Regions from separate parts of the Amphritea japonica ATCC BAA-1530 genome, predicted to be linked through region 3. Evidence: predicted binding sites of a transcription regulator. Region 3 holds the regulator's gene; each other region holds the start of a gene.
What was found. Region 3 encodes FNR, which switches genes on or off when oxygen is low (the NO sensors DNR and NnrR bind a similar motif). Its sites were predicted from a motif close to TTGATNTANATCAA; they were not measured.
Positions count from the first base shown of each region.

Region 1 (3,189 bases), 700 kb from region 3:
TTCAGAAACGGTGAGCAAGCTTTGTCAGAGCTGATTGCTTCACTTTAACGAGTCACAAAGAAGAGCCTAAGCCTTTATATACATCAACCTCGGTGTTCTTTGTGCCCTCTGTGGTAAGCCGTTCTTAATGCTATTAACGGCAAAGATGCACCACCGAGAACACCGAGAACACCGAGCTCACAGAGAAAGACAAAAGCTTTTTAATTATTCCACTCGGTGCTTTCCGTGCCCTCCGTGGTAAACCGCTCTTAAGGCTTTTAACGGTAAAGATGAACTACCGAGAGCACAGAGTTCACAGAGAAAGATAAAAGCCTTTTAATTATTCCCTCGGTGTTCTCCGTGCCCTCTGTGGTAAACCGTTCTTAATGCTTTTAACGGCAAAGATGAACCACCGAGAACACCGAGCTCACAGAGAAAGACAAAAGCCCTTTAATTATCCCCTCGGTGCTCTCCGTGTCCTCTGTGGTAAACCGTTCTTAATGCTTTTAATGGCACAGATGCATCACCGAGAACACAGAGTTCACAGAGAAAAGCTAAAGCCTTAACCCTAATCTACGATCTGTCAAAGCGCTTAGGCAAAGACGAAGTATTTGCGCACGGTCTCTACTACTTCCCAGGTGCCTTTCATGCCCGGTTCAATAACGAATACATCGCCGCCTTTCAGGTGCACGGGTTCTTCGCCTTCGGGTGTGATGATGCAGTAACCTTCAAGGAAGTGACAAAACTCCCATTTATCGTAATCTACTTCGAATTTTCCCGGTGTGCAGATCCAGGTACCCATTATCTTGCTGCCATCTTCGGAAAGGTAGGCGTTAAGGTTCACTGTGTGTGGATCACCGCCAATACGCTTCCACTTGGTAGCGTCAACAATTGGAGTGGGGCAGGTTTCGCGCATGACTGTGATGAAATCGGACATATCAGCTCCATAAGATTGATTGAAAGATCTGTCATTGTAGGTTCGCTGGATATTCAGAGTTGTCCGGCTCCGACCTGATTGATGCCAAAACGCGTCGTCAAAGCACTAGATGATTAAAGGATCGGAAGAAGGCTATCGAGCTTCGGTCTTAAGGTGAATTCTCTTATAGGTGCTTTGAGCATTCGCTGCGGCAAAATAGCTGTTATCTGACCTTGTCTGAATCCCTGTTTTTTTCTTGCTGGAAGTTTCTTGCTCACCTTTCACTGCATGATGTTTCGCAGTAACCAATGCTGATAATGATTTTCTCAGATGGCATACCCATAAAGAACTCGAACAATGATTTTTTCTGTCTCAGTAAGGCGCTTAAACCTATTATCTTTTATAAAACATAGTGTTATGTGTTTTTTGAGGAAGTATCACTTTGGAGGTATAGTGCGGTTTTTGCCATTTTCGAGTTCCCCGGCTGTTGATCTGTGTCAACAGATCTAAACCCGTTATCACGTAGTTTGAGCTCTACATTAACCCGCAGGCGATCTGCAACCCCGCAGCGTCACTTGCAGCCAGACCGTTGGAATCCAGGTTAGCAGCCTATTAAATGTCTGCTTTTCTGGGGAAATATTCAGAGAGATTCATCATCCGGTGAATCTTGTCCTGACCAAGAGGTTTCAGGAGATAATGACATGAGCCATTTGCTTGATAGACTAAGATATTTAAAGAAAAAGCCGGAAAGCTTTGCTGACGGTCACGGCCAAACCACCACGGAAAGCCGTGATTGGGAAGATGGCTATCGCCAACGCTGGCAGCACGACAAAATTGTACGGTCTACCCACGGGGTTAACTGTACCGGCTCCTGCAGCTGGAAAATTTATGTCAAAAACGGCCTGATTACCTGGGAAACCCAGCAGACCGATTATCCACGTACCCGACCTGATCTACCGAACCACGAACCACGTGGTTGTCCGCGTGGTGCCAGTTATTCCTGGTATATCTACAGTGCTAACCGACTGAAATATCCGACTATTCGTAAGCGTCTGCTGCAACTTTGGCGTGAAGCTCGTAAAACCCATACAGATCCAGTGGATGCCTGGGAATCAATTGTCGAGAATCCAGATAAGGCTAATTCATACAAGTCTATCCGTGGTCTGGGTGGTTTTGTTCGTTCCAGCTGGGATGAAGTCAATGAAATCATTGCTGCTTCTAACACGTACACTATTAAACAGTACGGTCCGGACCGGGTTGTTGGTTTCTCGCCAATTCCTGCTATGTCCATGGTCTCCTATGCAGCAGGATCCCGTTATCTGTCACTGATCGGCGGTTCTTGTCTGAGCTTCTACGACTGGTACTGCGATCTGCCGCCAGCGTCGCCAATGACCTGGGGCGAGCAGACCGACGTACCGGAATCGGCAGACTGGTACAACTCAAACTACATCATCGCCTGGGGTTCTAACGTACCGCAGACGCGTACTCCGGACGCTCACTTCTTTACAGAAGTACGTTATAAGGGTACTAAAACCGTCGCAGTAACGCCGGATTATTCCGAAGTTGCTAAGCTTTGTGATCAGTGGATGAACCCTAAGCAGGGTACCGATGCTGCACTGGCGATGGCGATGGGACATGTGATCTTAAAAGAGTTCCATGTTGATAATCCAAGCGAATATTTCCAGGACTACGCCCGCAAATACAGCGATATGCCATTCCTGGTACAGCTGGATAAGCGTGAAGATGGCAGCTTTGCTCCGGGTCGCTTTATTCGTGCCGCTGACTTTGATGCGTCGCTTGGCCAGGAAAACAATCCTGAATGGAAGACCGTTGCTTTTGATGCTGGCAGCAATAGCTTTGTGGTGCCAAATGGCTCTATCGGTTTCCGTTGGGGTGAGAAAGGTAAGTGGAATATTGAAGAGAAAGAGGGCGGTGAAGGTAAAGAGACTAAACTGGCTCTGAGTCTTATCGAAAACAATGATGAGATCGTCTCTGTTGGCTTCCCGTACTTCGGCGGAGTAGAGCACGAGCACTTCCCTAACAACACCTTTAATGATGTGATTCACCATAATCTGCCGGCTAAGAAGATCAAGTTAGCCGATGGTGGTGAGTCTCTGGTTGTTACCGTTGGCGACTTGATGCTGGCAAACTACGGTGTTAACCGTGGTTTGGGTGGCGATTTTGTTGCTGAAAGCTTCGATGACAATGCACCGTATACGCCTGCCTGGCAGGAACAGATTACCGGCGTTGATCGCAAGGTAGTTATTCAGATCGCTCGTGAGTTTGCTGATACT
Region 1 covers NZ_AP014545.1:2,785,809-2,788,997, reverse strand. Annotated here, with positions in the region: gene AMJAP_RS12865 (MBL fold metallo-hydrolase) at 1-48, shown strand, start outside; gene AMJAP_RS12860 (cupin domain-containing protein) at 572-916, opposite strand; gene AMJAP_RS12855 (nitrate reductase subunit alpha) at 1,597-3,189, shown strand, end outside.
Region 1: the regulator FNR is predicted to act here: its motif matches at 1,383-1,396, upstream of AMJAP_RS12855 (nitrate reductase subunit alpha).

Region 2 (3,189 bases), 1.5 Mb from region 3:
CCAAAGAAGATGCCGGCAGATCTTCTATTGCCATACTCCGGTACTTTTTCAAAAGACGATTTTTACTGTTTAACTCACCTTCTAAAACTCTGCGTTCCACCAGGTTCAGATAACGATCAACCATCTTGAGCCGACCTTCACGCCGCTCAGAGTCATCCCTTGCCGTCTCCAGAAAGAGCTGGGCGAGATTTAATATCGCAGCGTGATTATTAAAATCGAAGTCAATTGCAGCACCAAAGGATTTAATCGCCAAACCAAATTTACCTGATAAATAATGCTTGATACCCAGGCGATTTGCCTTATCACTCATATCAGGATTTCGCTGTTTCCCAGCAGACGCTTTATCATCCACCTTAGCCGCAGGCTTCTCCAGCAGAGGCAGCGCATCTCCCGACATAACCAGGAGCTCGCGATCAATATCAACTGGGTTTTCAAGCTGACGATTAATCAGTTTAGCGTCTCTAAGAAACTGTTCTTTATCCTTTCGATCACCCATATCTTCTGCCAGCTGACTCCGAATAAGAAACGCTCTGATTTCTGACTCAGAATCTGCAGGGAACTGCTTTCGGGTACTAACAAGCAGCCCATCTATCTCATGCTGAATCTGATCTCGAGTAGCTTCATCACTACTCTTAACATCCATTCGCCGAAGATTTGCGAGCTTCAGATACGGCTCTGCAGAGCGATAACAACTATGACGGCCCAACGAAATTGAGCGTCTGTACGCCCCCTTTGCCAGATCGACTTCTTTAGTTTGTAGAGCGACTCGCCCTAACTCCATCTGCCGCGGGATACCCAGAGGTGCATGAGTTGTTGCCAGACGTAGAGTCTCTCTGGCTTGCTCCAGATCACCCATTTTTTCATGGACTTCAGCCAACAAATCATAAGCGGCAATCAATAACGGATTATCGAGTATCAGTTCCTGCAACAATTGCTCCGCAGCAGCCAGATCATCCAAACGACAATAAGCCTGACACAGATATAATCCGGCCTCCTTATCTCTGGATTCCCAATAGATACCGTCCAGTAATTCTCGTGCTTTGTCGTAGTCACCCAGGTCTAAAAGCAAAAAGCCTCTGAGTTTCTGAAGGTGATCATACTCCGGGTGTTGCCGATCGATCAGCGCCTCACAGATCTGCAAAGCCTGATTTTTGGCTCCGGATTCAATCGCCAGATCAACAGGACGCAGAGCTAACTTTCGCCGCATAATCTGATCAAGCCGGTACTTTAATTCTTCAATAGAAAAAGGCTTGGTAATGATATCGTCTGGATGACTGTCTATTGCATGCAGTACTACTTCTTGTGATGAGTCGCTGGTCATACAGATCCATGCTGCACTGGGCTTCACATAGCCTCTGTAACGAGCTTCTTCCAGAACCTGAACACCAGTAACACTGTCACTGGAATTATGCCCCAAGAGAATGACATCAAAATCACTTTGCGCAATCAAGGGGATAACTTTATCGTTGATAGTAACTGCTTTAACGTTATGAATGCCTAGCTCACGCAACATATAATAAATAGTCGAGCGCATATTACCGCTACTATCGATAAGCAAAACCTGCTTATCGGCATAGTCGACTTGTAATTCACCTGCATTGTTACGAAAAGCGGTCACGTGCCAGCCTTACCCTGAAAAAGTTGTGTCGAATCCAGTATAAAAGCCACACCCCTGAGTAGAAAGGAAAAATGTCTCAAAACGAGCTTAGTTTTCTCAAGACAAAAAAAAGCACCGGGTGTAGGGTGAAACACACGGTGCTAAATACAGTTCTATGCTGTGAAAGTCATAATATAGACTTCAGAAATACAGATACTGATCCATGTCAACAGTCGTAGCAGTAAAATCTTTATTCCCTACAACTTTTGAATAAGCGCTGGCAGAGTAGTAATCCAGTAAACTTAAGAAAAATAAACGAATTTGATCAAATATGACGACTGCATTTATTACCCATCACGATTGTGGCCTGCACAATATGGGGCCAGAACATCCAGAAAGCCCGATTCGCCTTCTTGCCATTCAGAAAGTACTGCAGAAGACCGGCTTAATCGAACAGCTTAAACAGATGGAATCGGTACATGTCACCCCTGAGCAGATTCAACTGGCACATGCCAACCTGCATCAGAAAAGACTGGAAATGAAGCAACCCGACGAAGGGGTTGTTTATGCCGATGAAGATACGGCCCTCTGCCCGGACTCGCTTCACGCTGCCAGCCTTGCCGCCGGCTCTAGTATATTGGCAACCAATCAAGTGCTATCTGATAAGGTCGATAATGCCTTTTGTGCAGTTCGCCCGCCAGGCCATCATGCTGAACACAACGCAGCTATGGGCTTTTGCTTTTATAACAACGTTGCGATTGGCGCCATGCACGCCCTGCAACAACCTAATGTAAACAGGGTTGCCGTTGTTGATTTTGACGTGCATCACTGTAATGGCACGGTCGACATCTTTAAAGATAAGCCGGAAGTTCTGGTTTGCTCTACCTTCCAGCACCCTTACTATCCTGAACGTTACTGTGACATTCAGAGGGATAATATTGTTAACTGTCCGATCGAAGCGCATACCCGCGCCTCAGTATTCCGTGAACAGTTAGAAAAGTACTGGCTTCCAGCTATTCAGAACCATAAACCGGATATTATTTTTATCTCCGCTGGCTTTGATGCACACCACGAAGATCCAATGGCTGATCTTAACCTTACCGAAGAGGACTACCGCTGGGCCACTCAGCTTCTCATGGACGCAGCGCGCACCACTTGTGGCGGACGCATTGTTTCTGTCTTAGAAGGGGGTTACAACCCCGTTTCTCTGGCATTTAGTGTGCAGGCGCACTTAGAAGTGATGGCTGGCTATTAGCCAGCAATCACTTCTATTAAGACCGGAAAGCAAGCTTTCCTAGCTAGACGTGACTGCGTCACTTGCTAGAACGGAGTCTTGGACTCCTACTAGTCGCTAGAAAAACATAAAACCGCCTGATGGCGGTTTTTTTATATCTATAAATCTACAGGCGTATTTTTTTTCTAGCTACTAGCAAGCGACGTAGTCGCGTCTAGTAAGGAGGAACAGCCTCCGGCTAGCTAGGAAAACTTGTTTTCCGGTCTAAGCGTTCAGCACAAAAAAAGGCTGCCATAAGGCAGCCTTTTTTAACATTGAAGCATTTAGCCTACAAACTTAATCATAACGCCTGCTGCAA
Region 2 covers NZ_AP014545.1:604,579-607,767, reverse strand. Annotated here, with positions in the region: gene AMJAP_RS02800 (tetratricopeptide repeat protein) at 1-1,618, opposite strand, end outside; gene AMJAP_RS02795 (histone deacetylase family protein) at 1,929-2,852, shown strand; gene AMJAP_RS02790 (sodium ion-translocating decarboxylase subunit beta) at 3,155-3,189, opposite strand, start outside.
Region 2: the regulator FNR is predicted to act here: its motif matches at 1,814-1,827, upstream of AMJAP_RS02795 (histone deacetylase family protein).

Region 3 (3,189 bases):
TTGCGTGATAATTTCAAGCTTCTGGATGATGACTCCGGAGACTATTCAATTGAAATTGATCCCCGTGAAGTCGATCACGAAATGTTAAAAGTCCTGCGTGAAATCGGTTTCAATCGAGTAAGTTTTGGTGTTCAGGATGTCGAGCTTAAAGTGCAGGAAGCGGTGAACCGGGTGCAGCCCGTAGAAGAGATCGCCGATGTATTATATGAGTCTCGTCGCCTGGGGTTCCGCTCAATTAACATCGACCTTATTTATGGTCTCCCACACCAGACCCTGGATAGCTTCACGAAAACCCTTGATACCATTATCGAGCTCGACCCTGATCGCTTATCGGTATTTAACTATGCTCATATGCCAGACCGATTCAGGTCACAAAGTCATATCAAAGCTGAAGATCTGCCTAGCCCTGAGACTAAGCTGGCCATTCTAGAAACAACGATTAGCAAACTAATTGATGCAGGTTATGTATATATCGGCATGGACCACTTTGCTAAACCTGATGACGAACTGGCCCTGGCTCAACAAAGCGGGAAGTTACATCGAAATTTCCAGGGGTATACGACTCACAGTGATTGCGATCTGGTAGCCATGGGTGTGTCGTCTATTAGCCAGATTGGTGATGTTTACTATCAGAATGAACATGACATCGCCCTTTATTCTGCTGCAGTAGAATCACGTAATGATGCTATTAAGCGCGGGGTCACCCTGACACGGGATGACAGAATCCGCCGAGCAGTGATTACCCAATTAATCTGTCATTTCCAGTTACATAAAAAAGATATTGAAGATCAGTTTGAAATATCCTTTGCTGACTACTTTACTGAAGAACTGCAGGAACTGGAAAAATTCACTGGGGATGGCCTGGTTGTACTCACTGATGACAACATTGAAGTGACCCCGGCAGGACGGCTGCTGATCCGCAGAATATGCATGTCATTTGACGCGTATATTCCAAAGCAGTCGCCGACAAAGGGGTTTTCCCGCATCATTTGATACGGGAAAAGCTTCACCCGGCTCGAATTTTAGTAGATAATCTTGTGTTAGCTACGTCTATAACAACGAATACAGGACATCATTTATGGGTAACCATAAGGCATCTGAAGGGAAACTACATAGCTTGCAACAGGTCCACTGCGGTACTTGCAGCTTGAGCTCACTGTGCTTACCCGTGTCCCTCAATATGACAGAGATGGACCGGCTTGACGATATTATCGATAAAAGCCGCCCACTCAAAAAAGGTGAACACCTGTTCCACCAAGGCGAACCTTTTTCATCTGTATATGCTATCCGTGCGGGCACGATCAAAACCTATACTCTGACTAACGAGGGCGAAGAGCAGATCACCGGGTTCTACTTCCCAGGTGAACTGGTTGGAATGAGTGGTTTTGATAATGAAGAATACCCGGTATCGGCAAAAATTCTGGAAACCACCACCGTCTGCGAAATCCCCTTTGAGCGACTCGATGACCTTTCTGGACAACTTCCAGAACTGCGCCGCCAGATCCTTCGTACGATGAGCAAAGAGATTCGCGATGATCAGCAGATGATGCTGTTATTAAGTAAGAAAAACGCGGAACAGCGGGTCGCGACATTTCTGGTTAAGCTATCTAACCGTTTCAAAGCACGGGGCTATTCAGCCATTAGTTTTCGGCTTTCAATGTCCCGTAACGAAATCGGTAACTATTTGGGGCTTGCGGTCGAAACTGTTAGCCGGATCTTTACCCGGTTCCAGAAAATGGAATTGGTTCGGGTCGATGGTAAAGAGATTGAGCTAACCAATATTGATGAGATTTTCAAACTCTCGGGTGAATCACAGGAAGAAGAAACCTGTGAAGAGAAATCCTGCCCTAGCACTTAACTTCCCATCTGAAGCAAAGTAATACCCGCACTTAGCGGGTATTATTTTGTCTCCAAAGTCATTCTGTTTTAAGGTAATTCTGATGAGCTTCGATGAATGTTACATAAAGTCAGTCATGCGCACGATTCCGGATTGGCCGGAACCCGGCGTCATGTTCAGAGACATCACCCCTCTGTTTAAAGATCCAAAAGCGCTACGCATGATCTCTGATGAATTTATCCAGCGTTATATCGATACTGATATTACTCATATAGCCAGCATTGACGCCCGAGGCTTTCTCATCAGCTCTATCATGGCATATCAACTCAATATCCCATTGGTCCTGGTACGTAAGAAAGGGAAATTACCCGGTAAAACAATTCAGCGAGAATATGCATTGGAATACGGTACCGCCGCTGTAGAGATGCAGATTGACGCGGTAACTGAAGGAGATAAAGTTCTTGTGTTTGATGACCTTATCGCCACAGGGGGCACCGTCCTCGCTGCCTGCACTATTATTAAAGAGTTAGGCGCAGAGGTATACGAAACGGCAACCCTCATTGACCTGCCCGATCTTGGAGGCTCTGAAAAAATTCAGCAGTCTGGCATACCTGTCCATGCGCTGCTCGCCTACGAGGGACTCTAATCAAAGACCCTATCACCGGGGATGGCTTTACAGGTCTTCCCTGGTCTAGTATCAGCGTCCGGTACTTTTATCTTCCTGATAGCAATTGCCGTGACTGCTTCCCTGCATGATTCAACTATAAATACGCTCCTCCAATCCTCTTTCAAAAATATCTGCGACTATTATACAGTTGCATATTTCTTTAGGTTATATGAATATAACAATGATAAAAATACTATATAAGTAAGAGTAAACCGTTATGTTTAACCGGCCTGCCTATATCACCGCTCTAGTCATCTCAGTTCTGTTTTGCAGCCATTCATACGCGGAAGAGGTCAATATAAAGCATGAAAATCTTATCCTTAATGCCAATTTGCAGCGGATTGATGAACAGCCTCTTAGCGGAAGAGTTGCATTAATCACCCATGGAACACTGGCGCATAACCAGATGGAGATAATCTCCACCCTGCAAAGCTTACTCACTGATGAAGAACTTCCAAGTCTGGCGATAAACCTTAGCCTTGGTATAGATAACCGCCATGGGATGTACGACTGCACCACTCCACACAAACATAAGCATTCCGACGCTCTCAATGAAATCGACCTTTGGCTTAAATGGCTTAAAGACCATGGCGCGGATGAAATTGTTCTCGTAGGACACTCTCGCGGAGGCAATCAAACAGCCTGGTACAGTGACACTCATCCAAATAACGCAATTGCTCAGGTA
Region 3 covers NZ_AP014545.1:2,085,100-2,088,288, forward strand. Annotated here, with positions in the region: gene hemN (oxygen-independent coproporphyrinogen III oxidase) at 1-993, shown strand, start outside; gene fnr (fumarate/nitrate reduction transcriptional regulator Fnr) at 1,079-1,858, shown strand; gene AMJAP_RS09700 (adenine phosphoribosyltransferase) at 1,941-2,483, shown strand; gene AMJAP_RS09705 (alpha/beta hydrolase) at 2,722-3,189, shown strand, end outside.

Region 4 (3,189 bases), 150 kb from region 3:
AGCCACCTGGTAGGCCGCATCTTTACCCAGTGTCGCAGCAATCCGCTGCTTGCCCTGCCCGTGTAAGGGCCGTTTACAGAAGATAACAAGGGTTGTCTGTTGACTCATTCACTCTGTCCTCACGCATAAAAAAGGCAGCCAAAAAAGCTGCCTTAGCGGTAAATTTACTCTATCTGTTGAATGCGAACTCAGCCCTCGCGGAACCAGGTAGTGCCTTCACGGCTATCTTTAAGGATAATCCCCTGTGCCACCAGATCTTCACGCACCTGATCTGCCGTTGCAAAATCTTTCGCTTTTTTAGCGTCAGCCCGTTGCTGTATCAGCGCTTCAATCTGTTCCGGAGTAATCTCGCCGGCTTTACTTTCACCCTGAAGAAACGCCTCAGGCGACTGTTGTAACAAGCCCAGAATACCACCCAGCTGAACCAACTGAGCAGCTAACGCAGATGCTTTAGCATCACCGGCCCGGCTGGCAGAGTTAAGTTCATTCACCAACTCAAACAGCACCGCCAGCGCTTTCGGAGTATTAAAATCATCATCCATTGCTGCATAAAAGCGCGCGTCATAATCGTTATCCAGTTCCGCAGCTACAACATCTACACCATTAAGCGCCTGGTAAAAACGTTCCAGCGCACTGCGTGCCTCTTTCAGACTGCTCTCTGAATAATCGATATAGCTACGGTAATGTACGGATGAAAGGAAGTAACGGACCACCTCAGCATCATATTTTTCTAATACATCCCGGATCGTAAAGAAATTACCCAGAGACTTAGACATTTTTTCAGCGTTTACACGAACAGCCCCCGCATGCATCCAGGTATTAGCAAATTTAACCCCGTTCGCAGCTTCGGACTGTGCAATCTCATTCTCGTGGTGAGGGAAAGGCAGATCTGGCCCACCGCCGTGAATATCAAAGGTATCTCCCAGGCAGCATTTAGACATCGCAGAACACTCGATGTGCCAACCGGGACGGCCAGCCCCCCACGGAGACTCCCAGCTTACCTCACCCTCTTTCGCCGCCTTCCAGAGAACGAAGTCTAATGGGCTTTCTTTTGCATCCTGTACTTCCACCCGGGCACCGGATCGCAAATCATCAACATTTTTATTGGTCAGCTTGCCATAGTCGGCAAATCGCTCAACCCGGTAATAGACATCACCGTTATCTGCAGCATAAGCAAAACCTTTACCTATCAGAACGCCCACCATGTCGATGATATCCTGGATATGAGCCGTCGCACGAGGCTCCTGGTCAGGACGTAACACACTGAGTTTATCTTCATCTTCATGCATAGCATCGATCATGCGCCCGGTCAGTTGATCCGGACTTTCACCATTGACCGCCGCACGCTTGATAATTTTATCGTCTACATCAGTGATATTTCTGACGTAAGTAACATCCCATCCACGCGCTCGCAGATAACGAGTAATGACATCAAAAGACACCATAACCCTGGCATGTCCGATATGACAGAAATCGTATACGGTGATACCGCACACATACATGTTGATTTTGCCCTCTTCCAGTGGTTTAAAGGGGGCTTTCTCTTTAGTCAGGGTGTTATAGATCTGCAGCATCAGGATTCGCTTATGGCTCTGGCAACGTTAAGAATCGAATAAAAAACAGCTGCCCATTATAGAGGAAACCGGGCAAGAGTTAACAACCCGACGTAAATAACTTTTATAGCTTGTCAGCTTTCTGAAAAAGCAGTCAGGATATTTGATCCAGAACAATCACTGCACTGATAGTTAATCCATGGCAGCTTTATAAGAATAAACTAATATAAAGCTAGTTCTGATCTGCCGAGTGCAGCCAATAGTCGCCCTATTTGTTCAGGAGTATCGCCATGAGCACAGCCAGATTTCGTATGATGGATGGTAACGAAGCTGCAGCCTATATAGCCCATCAACTAAATGATGTTATCGCCATCTATCCGATAACGCCGGCTTCACCGATGGGAGAGATGAGCGATAGCTGGAGTTCAGAAGGGGTTAAAAACCTCTGGGGAGTCGTTCCTGATGTTGTAGAACTACAGAGTGAAGGCGGTGCTGCCGGTGCTGTCCATGGTGCATTGCAAGCTGGCGCTAAAACGACCACTTTTACTGCATCACAGGGACTGCTCCTGAAAATCCCCAATATGTACAAAATTGCCGGCGAACTAACCCCGACAGTCTTTCATATTGCTGCACGCTCCCTGGCAACCCACGCCCTCTCAATCTTTTGTGACCACAGTGATGTGATGGCTACCCGGGCAACGGGTTTTGCCATGCTGGCATCAAACTCGGTACAAGAAGTGATGGACATGGCCACCATTGCAGAGATGGCAACACTCAACGGCCGGGTTCCGGTACTGCATTTTTTTGATGGATTTCGTACCAGTCACGAAGTCAGCAAAGTTGAAGTTGTAACAGAAGCAATGCTGCGACAACTTGTTGATATGGAGCGGGTGCGCGATTGCCGAAGCCGTGCCCTCTCGCCGGATCATCCTGTGGTGCGAGGCACCTCACAGAATCCTGATATCTTCTTCCAGGCCCGTGAAGCCTGTAACCCCTATTACGATGCATTTCCAGAAGTGGTACAGCAGGCTATGGACCATTTTGCCAAAATCACCGGTCGCCAGTATAAGCTGTACGAATATGAAGGTGCTGCTGACGCAGAGTCGGTGGTTATTCTAATGGGATCCGGAGCTGAAACTGCTGATGAAACTGTCAACTACCTGAATAAACAAGGGGCCAAAACCGGCGTATTGAAAGTTCGGCTGTTCCGGCCATTTGATGCAACCCGTTTACTTAATGCCCTGCCAGACAGCGTTAAACAGATCGCGGTTCTCGATCGCACCAAAGAACCTGGTGCTGATGGAGAACCCCTGTACAAAGATATTACCACCGCCCTCATGCAATCCATCCTTTCAGGCCAGCAGTCTGCAACCGAACTGCCTAAGCTGATTGGCGGCCGTTTTGGCCTGTCTTCCAAAGAGTTTACCCCGGCGATGATTAAGGGGGTATTTGATGAACTGAATAAAACTGACAGCAAGAATCTGTTTACCGTTGGTATTAACGATGATCTGACCCACACCAGCATAACTTACGATGAACAATTCATAACTGACGCCCATAAAGACACTTACCAGGCTGTATTCTATGGTTTAGGAGCCGATGGCACCGTCAGTGCCAACAAGAACAGTATTAAAAT
Region 4 covers NZ_AP014545.1:1,930,176-1,933,364, forward strand. Annotated here, with positions in the region: gene AMJAP_RS08970 (TIGR04282 family arsenosugar biosynthesis glycosyltransferase) at 1-108, opposite strand, end outside; gene cysS (cysteine--tRNA ligase) at 189-1,574, opposite strand; gene nifJ (pyruvate:ferredoxin (flavodoxin) oxidoreductase) at 1,844-3,189, shown strand, end outside.
Region 4: the regulator FNR is predicted to act here: its motif matches at 1,717-1,730, upstream of nifJ (pyruvate:ferredoxin (flavodoxin) oxidoreductase).